Regions from separate parts of the Parendozoicomonas sp. 209JJ7-1 genome, predicted to be linked through region 3. Evidence: predicted binding sites of a transcription regulator. Region 3 holds the regulator's gene; each other region holds the start of a gene.
The links. The regulator PhoB, encoded in region 3, activates phosphate uptake and scavenging genes when phosphate is short. The targets are predictions, from matches to a motif close to TGTCATANNNNTGTCANA.
Positions count from the first base shown of each region.

Region 1: ACY2RQ_RS10670 (Na/Pi symporter) is a predicted target of PhoB. The motif match lies at 2,440-2,457, and genes of this name have one in related genera.
Region 2: ACY2RQ_RS10500 (sigma-54 dependent transcriptional regulator) is a predicted target of PhoB. The motif match lies at 1,532-1,549, and genes of this name have one in related genera.

Region 1 covers NZ_JBYVJU010000009.1:73,155-78,041, forward strand. The annotation lists gene rplT (50S ribosomal protein L20) at 1-104, shown strand, start outside; gene ACY2RQ_RS10660 (hypothetical protein) at 357-917, shown strand; gene ACY2RQ_RS10665 (hypothetical protein) at 943-1,212, opposite strand; gene ACY2RQ_RS10670 (Na/Pi symporter) at 1,226-2,368, opposite strand; gene ACY2RQ_RS10675 (nitric-oxide reductase large subunit) at 2,751-4,887, shown strand, end outside.
Region 2 covers NZ_JBYVJU010000009.1:36,735-41,621, forward strand. The annotation lists gene ACY2RQ_RS10490 (hypothetical protein) at 1-963, shown strand, start outside; gene ACY2RQ_RS10495 (hypothetical protein) at 987-1,523, shown strand; gene ACY2RQ_RS10500 (sigma-54 dependent transcriptional regulator) at 1,827-3,284, shown strand; gene fliO (flagellar biosynthetic protein FliO) at 3,253-3,687, shown strand; gene ACY2RQ_RS10510 (hypothetical protein) at 3,785-4,887, shown strand, end outside.
Region 3 covers NZ_JBYVJU010000010.1:36,106-40,992, forward strand. The annotation lists gene ACY2RQ_RS11300 (H-NS family histone-like protein) at 133-552, shown strand; gene phoR (phosphate regulon sensor histidine kinase PhoR) at 549-1,880, opposite strand; gene phoB (phosphate regulon transcriptional regulator PhoB) at 1,968-2,663, opposite strand; gene ACY2RQ_RS11315 (SprT-like domain-containing protein) at 2,759-3,406, opposite strand; gene ubiA (4-hydroxybenzoate octaprenyltransferase) at 3,416-4,297, opposite strand; gene ACY2RQ_RS11325 (chorismate--pyruvate lyase family protein) at 4,294-4,836, opposite strand.

The DNA of each region.
Region 1 (4,887 bases), on a different contig from region 3:
AGGCTAACGTTGAGATTGACCGTAAGGTTATGGCTGATCTGGCGGTTCACGAAAAAGCGGCTTTTGCTGCTATCGTCGAAAAGGCCAGGGCTGCTCTGGCGTAAAAACCGGTAGCCAGTCTGAAAAAAGAGTTCCTTAGGGAACTCTTTTTTTATGTCTGGTTTTTACCTGAATTAATGTGAGCGACATGCAATATCTGCCCATTTTCGTGTAAAGGTGACGTAACAGGTCACATTTCTGTATAAATGATAAGACTTATGGTGACTCAGTTGGTAATCTGAGCTTAATGAAAGTCAGGGGAGAGGGAGGCTCCATGAAAAACAACCTGATCCGGATTCTAAAACTATAGGTTTACCATGGCTGCTGATGTCGATCTTTGCTGGGAACTCAAACATATTGAGCAGCGTCGCAAGGCGTTTGAATATTTGCGTTCAGTAAAAAATATTTTCTGTGTTTACTCTGCCAGTGTCTGCAAGCTGTATAGCAACTACCAGCTGCAGTTTCTTGATTCAGGGGAGGGCGAGCTGATTGAGATTCAGCCGGACCAGCACGCCTGGCATGATACTTTCAGTTTTGTATCCCCCAAGGCTGTTCGTCCTTCCGGTATCTTTATGTTTCCCGGTGAGGTGTTTGGCAAGTCAGGGTTTTATGTGCGCATCCCTCTTAAGGGTGGTAAAGGCAAGACTCTGCCTCTGTCAGAAGCTTTTGAAAAGGTATTGGGGAAAAAGGATAACTTTTTGCCGCTTATTCAAAAGGGGGATTTGAGGGAGTTTCAGTCCAAGTCCAAATCGCCCTATATTCACCTGCACTGGCTGGATCTGGATCAGCTTGATGATTTGTCGATGTTTCAGCGCCTTGATATTGCCAGTACCATCACCAGCCGCTTTCACGATGTGGTCAGGGCAGAAGAGGTTTAGCTTTTTTCTGCCCTGCTATTTCCTTTTACTTCTTTTTGCAGCCCCGGAACCACCCTACCAGGTCATTCATGGACTTGCGAAAATCCTCCATGGCGCTGGTGCTGAGGGTTTTAATGTCATTGAGATGGAGATCAGTCTTCTCCATATACTCTTCCAGGTGATCAACCTCATCGTGTTGCATCTCAACACGCTCTTCTTCAAGCTCCTTTTCCAGCTGCAGGAGAAGAGCTTTGGTTTCCTTGATCTGGGCTTTCAGCGCTTTTTTATGCGCATTGTATTCCTGCATGGTGGGCATGCTATGACTCCTGTCAGGCGGTCAGGGCTATCAGCAGCCCGGGTATAACAAAGAATAGTCCGATCACGTAAGCGAAGATAATCCATTTTCTCCGGCTGGCCTTCTGGGCAAACCTGCGGGCTGCTCTCAGGGGAATCTCCCGCAGGAACGGAGTTCCGTAAATAAGAATAACCGCTGATAAGTTAAAGCACAGGTGAACCAGGGCGATCTGCAGGGCAAAAGCTGCATGATCACCTGCAACGGCCGTAGCTGCCAGCAGGGCTGTGACACAGGTTCCGATATTGGCACCGAGAGTAAACGGATAAATCTCTTTCAGCTTAAACAGCCCGTTACCTGCCAAAGGAACGATCAGGCTGGTACTTGTCGAAGAAGATTGTACGGCAACGGTCATCAGTGTACCGGAGGTAATACCGGTAATGGGACCATGGCCGATGGCTCTGTGGAGAATGGCCTTGGCCCGGCCGACCATCAGCACTTTCAGGAGCTTTCCAAGGAAGATAATGGAGAGGAACGTTAGCGCCAGGCCAGTCAGAGCCAGGGCTACACCGCCGGTAATACCGGGCAGAGTGTCGTACATATCCTTGAAGACATTGATCACCGGCTTGGTCAGGGGTTTGATAAAGTTCAGGCCCTTGATGCTCATGGACTGACCTCCAATAAAGAAGGAGGTCAGCCATGCGGAGACCTTGCTGAGGAAACCAGTGAAAATCTCCAGGGGAAGGAAAATCAGAACGGCAATCAGGTTAAAGAAGTCGTGTACCGTAGCTGCGGCAAAAGCCCGGCGAAACTCTTTCTTCTTACCGATATGACCCATGCTTACCAGGGTGTTGGTCACGGTTGTACCAATATTGGCACCCATAATCATGGGGATGGCGGTGTGTACCGGCAGACCACCGGCCACCAGGCCAACGATAACAGAGGTTACAGTACTTGAAGACTGTATCAGGGCGGTGGCGAAAGCGCCGATCACAAGCCCCATTACCGGGGTGCTGGCAAATGCGAAAAGTTCCCTGGCTCCCTCAGCGCCACCGGATGCCCATTTAAAACCACTACCGATCATGCCTACCGCGACCAGCAGCAGGTAGATCATCAAAATAACAGTGAGCCAGCGGAGAGAAGTCCCGACGGGGCTTCTGTTCAGGCCAGAATCAGTCATAGTCTTTATTCAGCTATTGTGACAAAAACAGGTCGCTATAATCCATGAAAACTGACGGGTTACAAGGTTGACATGACGTTTTCATGAAAAAAAACAGTCACAGGATAGGTATTTTCTATTGAGAATGCCGCTTTGTGGGCTATATCACAGTTTATCTGGTATCGGGCCGGCGTCGTGTGTGATCCTCAGTCTTCTTAATGGTCAGACATGCAAGGCAAGCCGCCTGAAGGAATCTCTATTGTCGGCTGGACAGCCTGCACTGGCCAGCAACAGCTGCTTGGGAGATAGGTCTGACAGGAATGTTTCAGAGCGCCTCCATAATTCATAAACTATTCTCCTGTCTGTTCTGTAGGCTTCCAAGTAGTTTTCTGAGGGGTGGTTTGTGGACTATCGGCAGGTTTTTACCCTGAAGCGCCTGTGGCTGATGCTGGTGTTACTTGTAACCCTGTCTTTTATTGTCCTTCTGGCTGTTGGTGGAAGGATCTTTCAGGTTGCCCCTCCGATACCTGCCCAAGTTGTTGATGAAAGCGGGCACGTTGTTTTTACCCGGGATGATATTGAAGAAGGTCGGGATGTCTGGCGGCACCTGGGTGGTATGCAATTGGGATCGGTCTGGGGGCATGGCGCTTACCTTGCTCCCGACTGGACGGCAGATGTGTTGCACCGTGAAGCCCTGGAGATTCTTCATGAGCGAGCTGAAGATGACTTTCTGACTCTGCCGGAGCCCCGGCGTGCCCGGATGACCAGTCGTCTGACCGCAGATATTCGGAAAAATACATATGATCCGGAAACCGGCACCATTCATATCAGCGATGAGCGCCACAGGGCTATTAAAAAGGTGCAGGATTATTATTTTGGGTTGTTTGGCGGTTCCGGAGACTCTGGGAATTTTAAACGACTGCGGGTGGACTTTGCGATTCCGGAAAAACCATTGGGGGGAAACCCGGACGCAAAAATCAGAAAAATGTCTGCATTCTGGTGGTGGACTGCCTGGTCTGCAGTATCAGAGCGGCCGGGCGACAATGTCAGTTACACTAATAACTGGCCCCATGAACCCTTGGTTGGTAATACGCCGAGTGCTTTCTCATTTCTCTGGACTTTTCTCTCCATTGTTATCCTGATTGCCGGAATCGGTATATTGTGCTGGTTCTTCAACCGTCAGAGAGCCACATGGGAACATGAGTTGATACCGGAAGCTGGTTATCCTGATAAAGATCCCCTCGAAAAGCTACAGCCTACGGCCTCTATGAAGGCAACAGCGAAATACTTCTGGATTGTCGTTGTTCTGATTGGTGTACAAATCACTCTTGGGGCTGTGACAGCCCATTATGCGGTTGAGGGCCAGGACTTCTATGGTATTCCCATTTCTGAAGTGTTTCCCTATGCCCTTACGCGCACTTGGCATACCCAGCTTGCAGTGCTTTGGATTGCAACTGCATGGCTGGGTGCCGGGCTTTATGCTGCGCCGATGATCGCCGGATTTGAACCACCTTTTCAGCGAATTCTGGTGAATATTCTCTGGTTGGCACTGGTGATTGCGGTTATTGGCTCCCTGTTTGGTGAGTGGGCCTCAATTCAGGGATATATCACTGACCCTGTTATGAACTTCTGGTTTGGCCATCAGGGTTATGAATACCTTGATCTGGGCAGGTTCTGGCAGTGGTTGATTTTTCTTGGGCTGGTGATCTGGCTGTTGTTAATGAGCCGCTGTCTTATACCAGCTATTAAAAAAGGCGGCAGTGATAAGCATCTGATCGTGTTGCTGTTAATCTCTTCTGCCGCTGTTGGCCTGCTGTACGGCGCAGGCCTGCTGTATGACCGTAACACCCATTTGACTATTGCTGAATACTGGCGCTGGTGGGTTGTTCACCTTTGGGTTGAAGGAGTTTTTGAAGTTTTTGCGGCGGCATGGGTGAGTTGGGTCTTTGTTCATATCGGGCTGATTCGCGCACGAACAGCAGCGATCTATGTCATTTTCTCTACAGCGGTTTTTCTTGGCGGTGGCGTTCTGGGAACATTTCATCATCTTTATTTTGCCGGTACACCGGAATCTGTGCTTGCTCTCGGTGCAGTGTTCTCGGCATTGGAAGTTGTTCCACTGGCTTTGATCGCTTTTGATGCCCATGACCATTGGGAGCTTAAGCAGGCTTCTCCCTGGGTGCAGAAATATCGTCTGCCACTGCTGTTTTTTCTTGCGGTTGCGTTTTGGAATCTGATCGGTGCCGGTGTTCTTGGCTTTCTGATTAACCCGCCACTGGCGCTTTATTATCTGCAGGGATTGCAGACCACGCCAGCCCATGGTCATGCTGCCCTGTTTGGTGTTTACGGAATGCTGGGTATTGGTATGCTGCTGTTCTGCCTGAGAGGGCTGAGGACTGAAAACGGCTGGTCCGACAGGCTTCTTCTCTGGGTGTTCTGGCTTATGAATGGTGGGCTGGCATTAATGGTGTTCGGCTCCCTTTTGCCTCAGGGCCTGATTCAGGGATTTGTATCATTTAATGATGGTTACTGGCACGCAC
Region 2 (4,887 bases), on a different contig from region 3:
TCTGTTCCCCTGTCGGTGACACCTTGCCAGTACCGTAATTCCGGAATTCTGTCTGCCGGAGGCGGAGGTGCTGCCCTGGCCGTTGAAGGTGGATCTATCTGGAATTTTGTTAATGAAAAAAACGGTGTGCTCACATCTTCTTCTGATTCCCTCCAGAATGTAGCCTTGGGGGTTCTGGAAGGAACAGGTCCTTTTCTGCTGAATAACCATGGCACTATTACTGCCACTGCTAATAATGGCACGGCTATTATGGTCAGGAATCGAACCTGGTCGCTCTATCCACTGGCATTTTCCTGGGAGAATTCCGGGGTGATTCGTGGAAGCGTCGCAATTGATATTCAGTCTTCAGGTCCACTGGAACTGATCTCAACCGGAGAGATCTTCGGAGATATAAAGGTTATATCTCCGGTAACCCATGGTCTTCTGAACGGAATCAGTTATGGTTTGCTTGGTCGGGAAGGGTTCCGCTCTAACTGGATCAGTTTCCGGAAAGCCGCTCGGTTCACGGGGAATATCTCGGGGGTCAGGAATGTTTACATTGATAACCCCCCGGAAGAAGACAGCTCCGGGGAGGCTTCTTTTCCTACTGTGAGTTTGTATGGCTCCATCAGCGCTTCGGAGAATGCGTTGTTTGTTGAGCCAGGTTCATCATTCAGTACATCGGGCATCTATATAGAAAAGGGTAATGTTTTTGTTGGTAGTGAGGCCCATGTAATATTGGTTACCACAGGAAAACCCGGTGTGATTCTGGATGCACCAAACAGTACTGTGAATCTCGTCAATGCTTCAATCACCCTTGACCATGAACATTTTACCGGTACTCGGGATTATATTCTGGTTAGTGCCGAAAAACTTCTGCTGGCAGTTACCTATATCAAGTCCTCTAAAGGGCTGCTGTATGAGGTTGATGTACTTGAGGGGCGAGGTAAGCAGTTAACAGTTCGTGTTACGCGGGTGCAATAAAAGGTCATGGAGGATATCTGGTGATGAAAAAATGGCTGGTGGCTTTGGCGGTACTTATCTCCCTTGGTATTACGGTTCCTTATCTTCTGGCGCTGGCGGATGAAGAAGGCTGGGAGTTTTTTGATGATGAGCAGGATGCTGAGAACTTTGATTCCACAGATGAGGAGCGGGATGAAACCTGGGATGAAATAGGCGAGGCTGAAGAAGCTGAAGAAGAGCCTGATTACAATACAGGCTACTATGATGATCCGGATGAGGTGGATGATCCTGGTTTTCCTGAGGGTGAAGAAGCTGAAGAAGAGCGGGAGCGGCTTCAACCCCAAGAATCGGATTCACGCCGAAATAACAACAGGGAGCGCTGGGACAATCAGCACCAGCACCAGCACCAGCATCAAAACCAGAAACGGCCCGAAGGTGATTCAAGCTATCAATCTTCTGACGAAAGGGGGCAGGAGTTTGAACAAAATGAAGAGGAGTTGATTTACCCAGGTGGAGACCCGAATGAAGTATTGATTGAAGAAGGCCAGGATGATGATTTTGTTGAAGAGGGTGAATATTAAATTGCCCGGGTCATTATTCTGTAATAGCCGGAGGTTATCCTGGGATTGGTGATCAGCAATGACGCCAAGCTGTTTCGACAGTTTCTGCTCTATTCAAACCGCCAGTGATCTGGCGGTTTTTTTTGTCTTAAATCAGCCTGTTGGCCTTTGAACAATGTTACCCCGGCCAGGGTTTGACGAACCAAATGCTTATGCCTTAACTGGTAATTAATACGTCTGATTCAGACGTTTTTCTTCTCCGGTCTCTTCTCGTGCAGCTGTTCGACCCGAAAGAGTCATTGCTAAACATGGACGGTTGGCAATATGGGTGATTCAAGTCGTATCCTGGTGATTGAAGATGATCAGCACCAGAGGCAGCAACTCAGAACAATTCTCGAATTTCTTGGTCACGATATCGTGCTCTCCGGCGCTGGTGGTTGGGAGACACGTATTACCATGGCTCCGGAAGATTGTCTGGCCGTGATTGTCGGACGTTCTCCCCGTACTTTGGATATTCTTAAGCAGCTGAACCGGCATTGCCCGGCGCTGCCCATCCTTATTAATGGTGCCTTCAGTCGTGTTGGCCTGCAGGGCAGCCTGCGCAGGCAGGTGGTTGGAGAGCTGGAGCATCCCCTGACCTACAGTCAGATTGTCGATGCTTTGCATCTGGTGCAGGTATATCGCATCCATTGCCGGCAGGGGCAGATTCTTGCCGGTCACCATGATGCCCAGCTGTTCCGTAATCTGGTGGGCAACAGTCGTTCCATTCGCCATGTGCGGGCGCTGATGGCCCAGGTAATGGATAAGGATGTAAATGTGCTGATTACCGGTGAATCCGGTACCGGCAAAGAAGTGGTAGCCCGTAATCTTCACGAAAATTCTGCCCGCAAGGATGAGGCCTTTGTTCCCATTAACTGCGGCGCGATTCCTCCGGATCTGCTGGAAAGCGAACTTTTCGGTCATGAGAAGGGCGCATTTACCGGCGCGATTGCCTCCCGCAAAGGACGTTTTGAACTGGCAGAAGGGGGTACGCTTTTCCTTGATGAAATTGGCGATATGCCTCTGAATATGCAGGTGAAGCTGCTGCGGGTTCTGCAGGAGAAGAAGTTTGAGCGGGTTGGCGCGACATCTTCTGTTGACGCCAATGTCAGAATTATTGCCGCTACCCACCGTGATCTGGAAAAGATGGTGGCGGAAGGCACCTTCCGGGAAGACCTTTATTACCGACTGAATGTGTTCCCGGTGGAAATGCCAGCCCTGCGCCAGCGGGCGGAAGATGTGCCTCTGATTCTGAATGACCTGATTAATCGGATGGAGCGGGAGCAGCGCGGTTCTGTCCGTTTCAGCTCCGCAGCGATTCTTTCCCTTTGTCGTTACGACTGGCAGGGTAATGTCCGTGAGCTGGCCAACCTGGTGGAGCGTCTGGCGATTATGTACCCCATGGGTGTGATTGGTCTTGAAGAGCTGCCTGTCCGATTCCGCAAAGCCTCCGGTGATGGGGCCAAGGAGTCTGGTGTCGCTGAAATGTTCCCCACCACGATTCAGCCCGGTGGCATGGGTGGCTTGGATGAACTAGCTGTATTGCCGGTGAATGGCCTGAACCTGAAAGAGTTTCTCTCCGACCTTGAGCGTAAGCTGATTCGCCAGGCCCTGGATGATTGCAGCAATGTAGTGGCCCGGGCCGCGGATAAGCTCCAGGTACGTCGTACGACACTGGTAGAGAAAATGCGCAAATATGGTTTGAACCGCTATGAACAGGCGGATAATCCTTCCGGTTCTTAAGCTGCTGCTGGTTTTCGGCGCGCCTCTGGTATTGGGGGCTGAGCCGGAACTGGCAGAGCAGCTGACCCAGCAGGACCCGGCCGACGAGCCGGGTTTTGTTGATTTGCTGCAGATGTTGTTCGTATTTCTGCTGGTGATCGGCCTGATGCTGGGATGTGTCTGGTGGCTGAAGCGCTTCCAGCCTGGCCTGGCTCCCGGTCAGGGAGGTATGCAGATTAAAGGCGTGCTCTCCCTTGGTGGTCGAGATCGGGTTGTTATTATTCAGGCGGGAGAACGACAGTTGTTGTTAGGGGTATCGCCGGGAAAGATTGTTTTGCTCGGTGACTATGACCGGTTGATTGAAGATAAAGATACAGGAAATGCTGCTCGATGTTTTCGGGATCTTTTGAAAACACCTACCTGAAGCTACAGTCACTTTCTGCGTAAAAAGCCTGTCCCTGCAAACCTTAATTTATTGTCTATTCTTGAGAGCCGTCTTCACTCTGTCAGGTGAGTATTGCATGGCTGTATGTCTCAGGTTAAGACATTCTCTATTTGGATTAATGCTTATAATCTTTGCTCTTCCAGTTGCCGGGCAGAATATCAGCATTTATCTGGATTCTTTGTGGACGGGTATTAATTTAAAGCATACCGAAGAGCAATGGGGCGGATCATATCTGATAAAGGATTATGATCATCCTGATGTGGATGTATCCAAAGTGGTTAATTCTATTTCGGCTGATAATCCTGCCTGGACAACTGGCTTCCTGCGGTCACTGAAAAAATTATTCTTACAGAATTCCTTTAGCACTGAGGGGCATATCAGTGATGATGAAGGACTGGAGCAGATGTTGTTTGGCTCCGGGGTTATAAAAAGCTGGGAGACGGCAGCATCTGGTTTATCACGGGCTTATGGGGAGGAAGGGGACTTTTTAAAAAAAGCTCTGTATGAGTTTCCTGAAACACTGATATTTCATAGTGATAGTTATTTCACTAGCTATGAAGGCCATTACACTGTTGATGAGAAAAACGTACAAATGTTTTTCAGCGTTTATGACAAGTCAGCCAAATCTGAAGATGAAACAGAAGGTGAAGTGGTGCCAGGTTCATCTTCAGAGGTAAAGAATCCTGCTGACACGAAAGGTGTTGTGCCTGTTGCTGTGATTCAGGCGGTGTTCTTCCGTTGGGAGGATGGTGTGATATGCCAGATGATTAATATTTTTTCGCCAAAGTTAAAGGCTGGTAAAGGTGAGCGTGCAGGCATTATTGCTGGATGGGCATGGGATGCTATTGGAAAGTTCCATAATTCTTTTCCTCCAACAGAAGTTTCTGATGAAAAAGATCATTTGAAACTTGTCCGGCGACCCCAGAAAAATGCTGTGATTGAGCGTTCTCTTGTGGGCTCGCTGGAGGGTATGGTTATATCCGCTGTACTGCCTTCGAGTGGTGCCTTACCGCTATTGTATCAGCTGGCTGGAGGAGCTGCGTTAGGTGGGGTATATTCCGCATGGCGTGGACGCCGGGATTATAAAAAAGAGCTGTCAGAAACGGCGCTTGGTTATGTGAACGGACAGCTGATTAATCTGGTCAGCTGCCGTTCATCACAAAAAGATTGGTTTGATAA
Region 3 (4,887 bases):
GCGGAAATACAAAACACCGTATTTCCGTTTTTGTTTTTACCACAAGAAATAAATGCCGCTTTTCCGGTTGTCAGTCTGGGAACTATTACCTATTTTGTTTTTCTCCTGTACGCAAGAGCGAGGGCTTAATAGATGAATATATTTGATGAAGTCATGCACCGCCTGAGCAGTAAAACCCGTATACGGGGGTTGTTTCGGGATGTGCATGTTGAAGACCTTGAACGGATTGTCGCCAGGCTGAAAGATGTACTGGAAGAAAAGCGTCAGGTTCGTGTGGAAGAAGAACAAAAACTGCAAGCAAAGCAAAACAGCATAGATGCCATTCGTAAAATGATGGAAGAAAAAGGCGTGTCCGTGGAAGACTTCGGACAGCTTGTCACTACTGAAAAAAAGAAAAGAAATATCAAACGTTATCTGTTTGAATTCAAGGATAATCACGATATTGCCCGACAATGGGAAGGTTCTCTTACCGGCCGTGCCCCCAAGGTTTTCCAAGAGTATCTTCAGCGTACCGGTAAAGAGAGAGCAGACTGCATTGTTGAGGAACGTTAATCCTCAGTTTCCCTGACCAGTCTGCTATGGGGGAACTGGCAGGTAAAATTGCTTCCCTGACCAACCCGGCTTTTGATTAGCAGTGTAGCGTCATGTCTAAGCAGCACATGTTTAACAATGGCCAGTCCCAGGCCTGTTCCACCCGTTGAGGCGTGCCTGCTTTTGTCGATCCGGTAAAAACGTTCAGTCAGGCGTGGAATGTGCTGGGGTTCCATGCCTATACCGTTATCTTTCACCATAAGATATCCGGTATTCAATTCCACAAGCCATTTCACTTTCACTGTGCCGTTATCCGGTGTGTATTTCACCGCATTAAAAACAAGGTTGGAAATAGCACTGCGCAGCTCTTTCTCATTTCCCAGGATCTGGGAGTCAGATTTGCAGTCCAGAATAATTTCATGATTTCTTTCGCCGCTGAACAGGTTTGCATCAGCGATGATTGCGTTCAGTAAAACAGGAATGTTAACCGGTGTCAGATCCTGCTGACTGTCGGCGGTTTCCAGCTTGGACAGAATCAGCAGGTCTTCAATAATATTCCCCATACGGTTGGACTGGGACAGCATCTGTTCCAGGGCTCTGGGAAGAATCGGATGCGGAGGTTCCGGCATCATCGTAAGGCTGTCGAGCAGAGTTTCAACATACCCGGAAACAACCGTTAAAGGAGTCCTCAGTTCATGGGAGACATTGGCCACGAAATCCTTGGTCATCTGCTCCAGCTGATAAATACGGGTGTTGTCCCTTACAACCAGCAGGCGGTTATCTGTTCCATACAGAGTGATGGAGTACAGCAGTTTTCTCTCCTCGGAAATAGGAGACGGGATGCTGAGAGGGTCCTGGTACTCTTTTCTGTCAAAGTATTCGGCAAACCTGGGATGACGGATAAGGTTGGTTATCTGCTGGCCAATATCATCTGGGTCCCGGAAGCCGAGAATATGCTCTGCGGCAGGGTTCCACCACTCAATCTGGCCGTGGGAATTGGTGAGAACAATGGCATCCCGCAGGGCAGATGTGGACTCCTGAAAACGATCAATCACCGCCTGCATACGGCTGCGGGAGCGTTCGCTTCGGCGCAGTAGCCGGTACATGCCGTCAAACATTTCGCCCCAGAGCCCCCTTGAGTTTGGAGGTTCAAGGAGTTGCCCGGCGGCAGAACAGTCATACAACCACTGGTAGAGCAGTTTTACGTGCCTGAGGGTCCAGAGCAGGTAGCAGATTGAACCAAGAAGAAGAAACAGCAAAGTGTTTCCTGTCAGAATGCCGAGCCCAAGACAGATGAATAGTATGAGAACTGGGCTTTTTATAACTGCAGATTGCCAGCTTTGGTTCACGTTTTTACCGGTATTGTTATATCAGTGCATCCACACCCTTATTCAGAGCGACTACCTGTTAGCTGTTAACAATAAACGACTGTGTTATCAGGTCTTGGTGGAGAAGCGATAACCCGTTCCGCGAACAGTCTGAACAAGCTTTTCATGTTCTAAACCAAGTGCTTTACGCAGACGTCGAATATGTACATCTACAGTTCTTTCTTCTACGTAGACATTACCCCCCCAGACGTGGTCAAGCAACTGACTTCTGGTGTAGGCACGTTCCTGGTGAGTCATAAAAAACTGCAGCAGGCGATATTCCGTGGGCCCCATTTCGGCTGGCTGGTCATCAATGGTGACACGGTGGCTGATGGGATCGAGGGTTACCCCGAATACTTCAATAGGTTCGCTCTGGCCAACAGTCTGGGTTCTGCGGAGAACCGCTTTCAGGCGGGCCACAAGCTCACGGGGAGAGAAGGGCTTGGTAATATAATCGTCCGCGCCGCTTTCCAGGCCCTGGATTTTATTATCCTCTTCACCTTTGGCGGTCAGCATGATGATCGGGGTTTCAGCGGTCAGCTCATCCCTTTTCAAACGACGGGCCAGTTCAATGCCGGTGATGCCGGGCAGCATCCAGTCCAGCAGAATTAAATCGGGCTTCTGGTCAACGATAATGGCATGGGCTGATTTGGCATCTTCTGCTTCCAGGCAGTGATAGCCTGCCATTTCCAGAGCAACGACAATCATCTCCCGGATAGGAGCTTCATCATCCACGATGAGAATTTTACTTGTAGTTATTGTCATGGCTCGAACAATTCCCCCTGAAGGTCTGGATATGAGCAGGACCAAGGAATTACACCGCTTAAATGTTACAGATAAATGACAATTCAGTCTTATTGTCATATTCGATTGTTATCAACAAATACGGGAATGGTTCCCAATACTTTGTAGTGGCGGTCTGAATCAGGTTCTTTGCAAAGCCAGTATTTTCTTAATTTACGGATGGCCTGGAACTCTTTTCCATTTTCAATGTTGAACCGTTTTCCGGGCTTTAAATGATTAAGAATCAGGCCTGATTCAGGCTGGGTTAATTCTTTGAGAGTCTGATCGCCACTGCTTCTGACCTTGGGGTTCAGGCTGTGTTTATAAAGAGAACCATGGGTTTTTGTATCAAAAATACCAAGTTCGAGGATTTTATGGAGGAGAGTCCGGTATTGATGTTTCCACTCTTTCCCATGGGGGAAAACACAGTGGCCATGGAGGTTCCATGTATGAACATGGGCAATTTCATGGACAAGGGTAATCAGGAACTGTAAAGGCTCCAGGTTATTATTTACGCTGACCCTGTGGGGGTTGCCATATTGAGCTGGCCGGAAATCTCCCAGCTTGGTTTTGCGGGGGCGGCTTATTTTCAGTTGAACCTGTCCGTCTATCAGCCACCTGGCGCACAAAAGGGCAGTGCCTTCGGGCAGATAAGAGCTGAGTTGCCTTGAGAGGTGCTCCTCAAGGTTTGAATGGGCAAGGTCGGAGGGGAGAGAGTCTGGCATCATCCTTATTCAGTTCATCAGGCAGCGATCAATAATTATTCCCGCCAGAACCGCAAAACCGGCCCAGTGATTGGAAAGAAAGGCCTTAAAGCAGGATTCCCTTTCCCTGTTCCTGGTAAGAGTGTACTGGTAGACGAACATACCGGCCATTCCGGCGAGGCCGAGATAATAAAACAGCCCTGCGTGAATTACAGTGCCTGTGATGACCAGAGATAAAAGGGTCAGTACTTGAAGCAGTGTAATGATCGTGTTGTCTTTCTCTCCAAAAAGAATGGCTGTTGATTTTACCCCTATAATCAGATCGTCATCCCTGTCTACCATGGCGTACTGGGTGTCATAAGCCACAATCCACAGCAGGCAGCCGCCGAACAGTAGCCAGGCCAGAGGAGCGACGGTATTTGTTTCAGCTGCCCAGGCCATGGGAATTCCCCATGCGAAAGCCGCCCCGAGAAAAAACTGGGGCAGATGGGTGTAGCGCTTCATAAACGGATAAACAGCGGCCAGCACTGCTCCGGCAAATGACAGTATAATGGTGAGCGGATTGGTAAAAAGCACAAGTACAAAAGATGCCAGCATCAGAACAGCAAAGAGTGTTAATGCTTCTTTTTTGGAAACCCTGCCTGTTGCCATGGGGCGTTGATGGGTTCTCTTTACATGTCCATCAATTTTCCTGTCGGCAAAGTCATTAATTACGCAGCCGGCGGAACGCATCAGAACTGTGCCTAAAACAAAAATAAGCAGCATATCAAAGGAAGGCCAGCCATCAGCGGAGAGCCAAAGAGCCCAAAGGGTTGGCCAGAGCAGAAGATAAATGCCGATGGGGCGGTCAATTCGGGTCAGTTGAATATAATTTTCCAGCCTGTCAGACAGCTGTATTTTTTCACTGCTCATAGAGAAGACTCTGCCGTTGCCGGATCAGCATTAACCGGAAGAAAGTATTCACATACAACCAGAGGTTTCTGGTTCAGGATAAACAGGGAACGACGTCCCCAGACGGGATTGTTTTCAACATCCTGAACTTTGGTCAGCTCAATAGGGCCGCGTTGCAGATCCGGGTGAGAGAATAGAAAGGCTCCCAGCGGCCTGTCTTTCAGAGTCAGCAACTCTTTGTTTCCCCCTTCCAGGCTGGAAACTGGAAGAATGCTTCGGGCGAAAACCCTGGGCAGACCATTGCAGATCAGGATCACTTCCCGAATGCTGGCCTGCTCATCACCGTCTATCGACAGAAAGTGCTGCTCATCAAGGGTCGGTTGCCCCCAGTCATGGCGAAGGACATCGACGGTAAAGGATCCTGGGAAAGTATCCTTCAGGCGTTGTGTCAGGGAGCCTGTGTCGAGCAGCCAGGATTTCCAGATTTCAGGCAGAGGCCAGGGAAGGTTTCCGCAGGGATGCCATTGTTGGGATTCGAGATTAACGGGGCATGACGGCATAGGTTTACTGACTTTCTCCAGCACATCCTGGCGATTTCTATTGGAAGTGCC